2 regions of the Scopulibacillus cellulosilyticus genome follow, and region 1 is predicted to be linked to the other one. Evidence: riboswitches for the same ligand, from Rfam matches in the RefSeq annotation. Region 1 holds a riboswitch; the other holds the start of a gene.

Region 1 (4,432 bases):
AGTCGGTCGGCAAGTCAACAGCGACTTCACGTTTTACCAGCGGATCGTGTTCCTTTCGATATTGTATTAAATCTTCTATAGTAATCATTTTTAAATGAAATTGATCTGCGATTTTCCTTAAATCAGGAACTCTGGCCATCTGACCATCTTCTTTCAAAATTTCGCATATCACACCGGCTGGACGGGCACCTGACAAACGGGCGAGGTCTACCGCCGCTTCCGTATGTCCCGCTCTTCTTAACACACCGCCTGACTTGGCAATGAGCGGAAAAATATGACCCGGCCGTTTAAAATCACAGGCTTCGGCAAATGGGTCTACCAAAGCTTGGATCGTTTCTGAACGTTCAAAAGCTGAAATCCCGGTTGTTGTGTTTTTATGGTCAACACTTACTGTAAATGCAGTGCCATTAGAATCTGTATTATGGTCAACCATCGGACTTAATTGAAGTCTTGAGGCTGTTTCTTCATCAATTGGCGCACAAAGCAATCCGCGGCCTTCGGTAACCATAAAATTAATCACTGCAGGTGTCGCTTTATCAGCTAATGCGAGAAAATCTCCTTCATTTTCGCGGTTTTCATCATCACAAACGATAATCACACTGCCTGCTTTTAAATCTTCAATCGCTTCTTCAATAGAATCAAAGAGTTGTCCTTGTTCTGCTTTTTTATCCATTGATAAACCCGCTCTCTTTTAATTTTGTTATCGTTAAACCTTGTGAATCCTCGCTGCTGTCGCGTTGCTGAATAAATTTCTCAATATACTTGCCGACAACGTCTGTTTCAATATTAACAATATCATTAACGCCTTTTTCCCCTAATATTGTATGAGTCATCGTGTGAGGAATAAGAGAAATCAAAAATTCATTTTCATTTAAACCAAAAATAGTTAAGCTCGTTCCATCAACCGTAACTGAACCTTTATATACCATGTAATGTGATAACTGTTCAGAGACTTTTATCGTGTAGTAAACAGCGTTATCTACGGCTTCCTTTTTTGTTATCATACCAATTCCATCAACATGCCCTGAAACAATATGGCCGCCAAGCCGGCCGTTAGCCGCCATCGCCCTTTCTAAATTCACTTTAGAGCCTGTCCGGCATTGGCTGAGGGATGTTGCTTTTACCGTCTCAGGCATTAAGTCAACGGTAAAAATACTGTCCTGAAAATGATTAACCGTTAAACAGACACCGTTAACCGCTATACTATCGCCTAATGAAACATCCTTTATAATTTGCGGAGCTTCAATCGTCATAACGACAGCATCTCCTGATTGCTCAATCATTCTTATTGTCCCTATTTCTTCAATAATTCCGGTAAACATGTTAATTATTCCCCCTTTACATGAGCAACAATTTTCAAATCGTTCCCTATCTTTGTCATTTCTTCAAATTCCAGAGGCAGCGCATCTGCCAGACTGGCTGCACCTTTTCCGCCAAAAGCTGTTAAAGCATCCTGACCGCCTATAATTTTTGGTGCGATATAAGCGATGATTTGATTCACTTTACCTGTTTGAAGAAATGCGTCATGGACACTTGAGCCTCCTTCTACAAGCAAGGTAACGATTTCTTTTTGGCCTAAAAAGGTGAGAACGTTATAAATGGATAAATTTTCAAAATAGTATATATTGGCACCCCGGGTTTTTAAGTCCGCTGCTTTTTGACTATTTTCATGCTCTTTAGAAGTTAAAATCCATGTTGGCGCAAGGCCATCATTTACTATAATTGCCTCGATCGGTGTTCTTAAATGGCGATCCAATATGATCCGGATAGGGTGACGGCCTTGATGATCGTCAAGGCGCGTTGTCAGTGACGGGTTATCAGCTAACACAGTACCAATGCCAACTAAAATCGCATCGTGTGTATGCCTTAAGTAATGTCCGTCCTTTCTCGCTTCTGGGCCGGTAATCCACTTACTTTCACCGCTTGCAGTTGCCATTTTCCCATCTAAGCTGACAGCCATTTTTATTGTTACATAAGGTTTTTTGGTTTTAATATAATGAAAAAAGCTTTGATAATATTGACGAGCCTCATCCTCCATGACTCCAACCGTAACCTCAATTCCGGCATCTTCTAATTTTTTTATACCTGTTCCGGCAACTTGAGGATTGGGATCAACTGTTGCAATAACAACCCGCGAGATATCCTTTTCAATAATTAAATCAGCGCACGGCGGCGTTTTCCCAAAATGGCTGCAAGGTTCCAGCGTCACATATATCGTTCCGCCTTTCGCCTTTTGACCCGCCATATTTAAAGCATGTACTTCCGCATGTGCTTCTCCAGCTTTTAAATGAGCACCTAAACCGACGATTCGACCATGATTAACAACAATAGCTGCTACGGCAGGATTCGGGCTTGTTTGTCCTGAGGTTCCTTTAACCATATTTAAAGCCAATGACATGTACTCAATATCAGACACACTCTTCACTCCCTTCATAAGAAAACAATGAACACCAAAAACCCCGAGAACAATTGTCCTCGGGGTTCAAACGATTCCATAGGAAATAAGCCATAAAAATAAGCATAGATAACCTATTTTTATAGTATCCGTTATGATTCGCAGTTTTACTTATACTATCTCTTATCTTATATATCTATGATTAGTCCTTAAACAATATACATAGATATAAATCCTGATAGTATCAGAAAACATCGGCCTTCTCCCATCCAGACTTTTACTGTCGGTTCTGGTTTTTCACCAGATCCACCGCTTGAGTTTCACTCGCACGGGTCACGGACTTAGAAGCAGAATTTGCTTCATCACCGTCGGTAGGGAATTTCACCCAACCCCGAAGGCATACTTATATTCAATTAGTACATGTTCAACATCACTGTTTGTAAATCTATTATACACAAAAAAGCTGTCTTTTGTCTAATTATTAACTAAAACTGATTGAATCAGCGGTAATTCATGTTTAATTAAATCCTCGTATGTTTCTCTTTGAATAACCAGTTGTGCTGATCCATTTTCGACAAATACGACCGCAGGTTTCGGAATACGGTTATAATGGTTTGCCATCGCATATCCGTAAGCTCCTGTACAAAAAACAGCAAGAATATCGTTAGGCTCTGTTACTTTCGGCAGTTTAGCATCCCAGATTAAAATATCTCCGCTTTCGCAGCACTTACCCGCAACCGTTACTGTATCATCAGCGGGTGCCAGTGCCTTATTAGCTACCATGCATTCATATTTAGCCTGATAAAGGGCCGGTCTCAGATTATCCGTCATTCCGCCATCTACAGAAATATACTTTCTTGTTTGGGGAATATCTTTGAAAGCACCTATCGTATAAAGGGTTGTTCCCGCTTCACCAACTAAAATTCTGCCCGGTTCCACCCAGATTTCCGGATAAGCCATACTAAGCCTGTTACATTCTTCAATAACCGTATCGACAATTGTATCAACAAATTTTTCAATCATTAGCGGTTCGTCTTCTTCAGAATATTTAATACCAAAGCCGCCGCCCACATTTAAAACATTCAACTGAAAACCATATTGTTTTCTCCATTTATCAAACTTCTGAAACATTTTGTTAATTGCTTGCGCAAAACTTTTATCATTAAAAATTTGCGAGCCAATATGGCAATGAAGCCCCTTTAATACAATATTCGGCGAATCACTGGTCATCTGTATCGCCTCTTCTAAGCTGCCGTTATTAAGGTTAAATCCAAATTTAGAATCCTCTTGACCAGTCATAATGTAAGTGTGGGTATGTGCTTCGACACCGGGCGTCGTCCTTAAAAGAACATCAATCGTTTGATGACGTTCCGCGCAAAGTTGATCCAATAAAGTTAATTCATAAAAATTATCAACAATAATTGTTCCTATTTTTTCATCTAAAGCCAGTTTAAGTTCATCCGGTGTCTTATTATTTCCATGAAAGTGAATCCGTTCAGGCGGAAATCCCGCCTTAACAGCAGTATACAATTCACCTCCGGATACAACATCCAATGATAAATCTAATTCATTTATAAGTTGTATCATGGCAATTGAGGAAAAAGCTTTGCTGGCATATGCCACTTGCCACGGTACTTCACGCCGCGAAAAAGCTTTTTTAAATTCTGCCACCTTTTCCTTAATTAATGCAATATCGTAAACATATAGCGGTGAACCATATTCCCTAACTAACTTTACAGTGTCTACACCGCCAATTGTAAGATGACCATTCTCATTAACTTCTTGTGTGCCTCGCATAAAAAATATTCCCCTTTCCTAGGCGGGCACTACTCCAACATGATGAAAATAAAGGAAACTTGGCTGGTGACAAGCCTCCCGGCGAAGTCAACCGCTTAGTACTCCAGAGCACAAGTCTCACTAGCTCACTCTGATCGCAGACTCGCTTTGCTGCTCTTATACTATCTTCCTTATCTTGGCACCTGCGTTGAGCCGCTTCATGCTGCCTAGATATAATTGATAGAGCAAAGAAAGCTTATG
Region 2 (4,432 bases), on a different contig from region 1:
TCCACTATCATCGACGGCGTCCAGTGGTGTATTGATTACAATGAAGATGATAATCATGAACATAAAATTGATATTATTTCAATGTCATTGGGCGGATCGCCTGAGAAGATGAATAGCGAGGATTCAGATCCTATGGTAAGTATAGTGGAAAAAGCTTGGGACAGCGGTATTGTTGTCTGTGTCGCTGCAGGGAACGAGGGTCCTGACCCTAAGACCATCTCAAGCCCCGGACTCAGTAATAAAGTCATTACTGTAGGCGCCATGGATGATAAAAACACTAATAATACGAATGATGATATCATAGCCAAATTTTCAAGCCGCGGACCAACCATTTACGGAGTTGAAAAGCCTGATATCGTTGCACCAGGCGTTAATATTATCTCTCTTCGTTCGCCATCATCATTCCTTGATAAGACGCAAAAGTCAAGCAGAGTTGATGAAAATTATCTTTCATTATCAGGAACATCCATGGCAACCCCTATATGTGCCGGTGCTGTTGCCCTCTTACTCGAGAGCCAAAAAGATTTAACACCGGATCAAGTCAAAGAAATGTTAATCAAAGGCGCAAAAAAACTTGGCGATGACCCAAATGTTTACGGCGCCGGATATGTTGACGTTGAACAATCTGTCAAATAAATACCGATCAAACTGAATAAGCAATATCCTTATGTAAAAAACTCGCCAATTGGGTGGCGAGTTTTACTTTTATCCAAAAATTGTTTGATACAGCAAAAATATATTTAACAAGATAACAAGCACAGCGACAATCCAAGCTAAAGTTGTCGTCCATTTATGATTAACCAGTCCGCCCATTATCTTTTTATTACTTGTAAACATAATCAAAGGTACAAGTGCAAAAGCAATACCAAACGATAACACAACTTGGCTCATGACTAAGGCGTAAGTCGCATTAACACCGAATATGATAATGGCAAGCGGCGGAATCATGGTAATAAATCTTCTTAAATAAATAGGAATGCGTTTTTTAATAAAGCCTTGCATAACCACATCACCCGACATGGTTCCAACCGATGAACTTGATAACCCGGCTATTAACAAACCGAGTCCAAATAAAATAGCGGAAGTCGGACCGACCAATTGCCCAAACTTATTAAAAGCAACATCTAAATCTTCAACAAGCAGTCCATGTTTATGAAAGAGTGCTGCACCAACAATAAGCATGCTCATATTGATGGCGCCGGCAATGATCATTGCAATGACAATATCAATAAATTCAAATCTGAATATTTGCCGCTTTTCTTTTTCATTTTGACCGACCACACGATTTTGCGTAAGGTGAGAATGAAGATAGATGGCGTGCGGCATAACCGTCGCTCCAAGGATACCCGTTGCCAACAGCACAGTTTGTACGCCGTGAAACCTAGGGATTAATGCCCCTTCGAGAACAGACATTGAATCAGGTTTGGCCAGAACAACTTGGCAAACGAAAGCTAATACAACGATAAAGACCATTACCGCTATACCTGCTTCTAAAGGACGGTAACCTTTTCTTTGTAATTCAAGCAGCGCAAATGAAGCGATAGCGGTAATGACAGCAGCCGGAATCATCGAAATATGAAACAATAAATACACGCCAAGCGCCGCACCTATAAATTCGGCTAAGTCTGTGGCCATAATAACGAGTTCACTTTGTATCCAAAGAAACACTGAAGTTTTTTTGGAGAACCTCTCTCTCGCTATTTCCGGCAGATTCTTCCCCGTTGCTATCCCTAGTTTAGCCGATAATGATTGAATAAGGACAGCCATTAAATTAGACGCAACAATGACCCATAAAAGCAAGTAACCGTACTGTGATCCAGCAGTAATATTGGTTGCAAAGTTACCGGGATCAATATAAGCAACTGATGCTATAAAAGCCGGCCCAAGAAATGGCAAAAGTCTTTTTATACCTTTGACATCCCCTCTTAATGCGGCCATCGCTGAACGACTATTTGTATGTTTATTTGTTTCTTCTTTTGATATATCGTATTTTTGCGATAAAGTTTTACTGCTCATAAAAAGTTTCCTCCCCACCTAAAAATAACCCGTTAACAAAAAAGTTTCCTTAGGGAAAAACTATGCTCACTAATAATGTATTCAAAAATGGCAAATTAGTCAACTGTTTTGATGAATATTTTCTCCAAATCCTTTTTTCTTAGTAATTGAAGTTATTGGTTAAGGAATTAATAAAAATCGTGCAAAAGGATTGTAAAAAAGATGAAATATCATATATAATAAATATTGAATTAAATAATGAAGACGTTCCTTCAGGGCAGGGTGAAATTCCCGACCGGCGGTGATGAGGTTTGCCTCTAAGTCCGCGAGCCGTTAAGGCAGGATCTAGTGAGAATCTAGTACCGACAGTACAGTCTGGATGGGAGAAGGATGATACGTATGGTTTAATGATGAGTTAAGTTTTTTTACTTGCTCATTTATTTAGCTATGCTATATAAAATACCGCCCAAGGAATGTATTCCTTGGGCGGTATTTTTTGGCGGGTACCTGCGTTATCATCAGACTCTGGGTAAAATATTAAAATGGGGTGATCTGATGAAAAAAACGTCTTTAAAGAAAACAGTCACAATTTCCTTATTGTCGGCAATTGCTATTTTGATTCAAACCATTTCTTTTCCATTGCCGATTTTTCCTGCATTTTTGCAAATGGATTTCAGTGATATTCCTGCACTTATCGGAGGCATTTTATTCGGTCCGGCAGCAGGTGTATTAATCGAAGCTTTGAAAAACTTTTTACACTATTTGATTTCGGGATCACTAACAGGTGTGCCAGTTGGTGAAATGTCTAACTTTATTGCAGGTTCTCTGTTTATTATAGCCGGGACTTGGTTTTATAAAAGGAAAAAAACCGCGTCTTCTTTAATGTACGGTCTCATTTTTGGAACAGTTTTTATGTCCGTTGTGATGACGATTGCCAACTATTTTATCATTTTCCCAAGCTATGCGTTATTTCTTGGTTTTACGACAGATCAGGCTATTGCTATGAGCCAAAGCATTAACCATGAAATTCACAGTTTGTTTACCTTAGTGATCTTTGCGGTTCTGCCGTTTAATTTACTTAAAGGTATTGTTTTGACAGTTATCACAGTGCCCATTTATTCAAGAATTAAATCGCGTATCAAGACGATGGTGCCTGCTGAAAAATAAAGAAAACTTGCCGATTGGCAAGCCTTAAAAGGCTAGACAGAGGCTTAGTTGCCCTTATACTTGGGACTTAAAATTGGCTCCTGCGTCGAATTATCTACACTTAAGCCAATTTATACTTTCCCAACGTATAAATAAACAAATAAGGCCTTCGCTCTAATGAGCGAAGGCCTTATTTTATTTAGCATTCAGGCGGTGCTTACCAGACGTAAGCAGTACCAACAATAATTAATAAGATAAACAAAACAACGATTAACGCGAAGCCAGCGCCGCCGCCGTATCCACCTGCATATCCGTCCATATCGTCAATCGCTCCTTTATCGAAGTTTGAGATAGCTTCAAGCTTCTCACAATACATACTATGCCTTTCCCGAAAAAGTTGTTTGGACATCGGCGGAAATTTTAACTTTTACCCATTTTATTTCTACCTAATCTTAGAAATTAAGAAAGGTAAATTCCCATCCCATATAAAAAAGAACCTTCATTTTTCATGAAGATCCTTTTTAATCATTATGATACAACCCTGTCTAAGAAATGTGAAACGAAGCGGTCACTATCAACATCAAGGCAAACTTTAATGTTGCCATTTGAATTTTCTTCACCGACGGTTTGACCTTTTGCTGCACCTTCCGTTTTAACATGAACTGTCATCGTTTTAGTTTTCACAAAAGCAGGATCGATGGCCACACCAACAGTTAATGGATCATGAAGCGGACAGCCATTCAATTTTGGATTCTCTTTGGCATACGCATCCATATAAAAATCACACATGTGAGCTAATGAACGTGAAAGAAGCGTATCTTTTTCCTTCCACTCATCTAAAACTGACCGTCTAAGCAAAGTTTTTAATGTAACATCCAAACCGACAAGTGTCATCGGTATACCGGATTGGAATGTATATTGCGCCGCCTCCGCATCATGGTAGATGTTCGCTTCCGCATAAGGCGTAATATTACCCGGCACTGTTACGGCGCCGCCCATAAGGATTACATCTTCAACTAAGTTAACGATTTCAGGATCTTTTTCAATAGCCCTTGCTAAATTTCCTTGATTTGCTGTAGTTAATATCAGAATATCGTTTGGATGTTCATGAACAGCAGAAATAATAAAGTCGTGGGCTATCATGTCCCCGGCTTGTTTTTCAGCAGAAGGCAATTTAGCTTCTCCAATACCGTTTTCACCGTGAATCCAAGTGGCTTTGTCCGCTGGTTCCTCGCCCGCGAAAGTTTTTTCAACACCTGGAAAGACAGGAATATCATCGGCGCCAAGAACT

Evidence for each region. A riboswitch is a leader RNA that binds a small molecule or an ion and turns the genes downstream of it on or off. The one in region 1 is predicted to bind FMN.
Region 2: another riboswitch for FMN. It lies ahead of ACFQRG_RS02070 (ECF transporter S component); the one in region 1 lies ahead of ribD (bifunctional diaminohydroxyphosphoribosylaminopyrimidine deaminase/5-amino-6-(5-phosphoribosylamino)uracil reductase RibD).

Annotation. Positions count from the first base shown of each region.
Region 1 covers NZ_JBHTCO010000001.1:114,867-119,298, reverse strand. Annotated here, with positions in the region: gene ACFQRG_RS00600 (bifunctional 3,4-dihydroxy-2-butanone-4-phosphate synthase/GTP cyclohydrolase II) at 1-673, opposite strand, end outside; gene ribE (riboflavin synthase) at 666-1,322, opposite strand; gene ribD (bifunctional diaminohydroxyphosphoribosylaminopyrimidine deaminase/5-amino-6-(5-phosphoribosylamino)uracil reductase RibD) at 1,328-2,416, opposite strand; FMN riboswitch at 2,649-2,798, opposite strand; gene lysA (diaminopimelate decarboxylase) at 2,870-4,192, opposite strand.
Region 2 covers NZ_JBHTCO010000002.1:203,290-207,721, reverse strand. Annotated here, with positions in the region: gene ACFQRG_RS02080 (S8 family peptidase) at 1-636, shown strand, start outside; gene ACFQRG_RS02075 (Nramp family divalent metal transporter) at 706-2,016, opposite strand; FMN riboswitch at 2,260-2,390, shown strand; gene ACFQRG_RS02070 (ECF transporter S component) at 2,548-3,162, shown strand; gene ACFQRG_RS02065 (YjcZ family sporulation protein) at 3,359-3,460, opposite strand; gene ACFQRG_RS02060 (nucleoside hydrolase) at 3,670-4,432, opposite strand, start outside.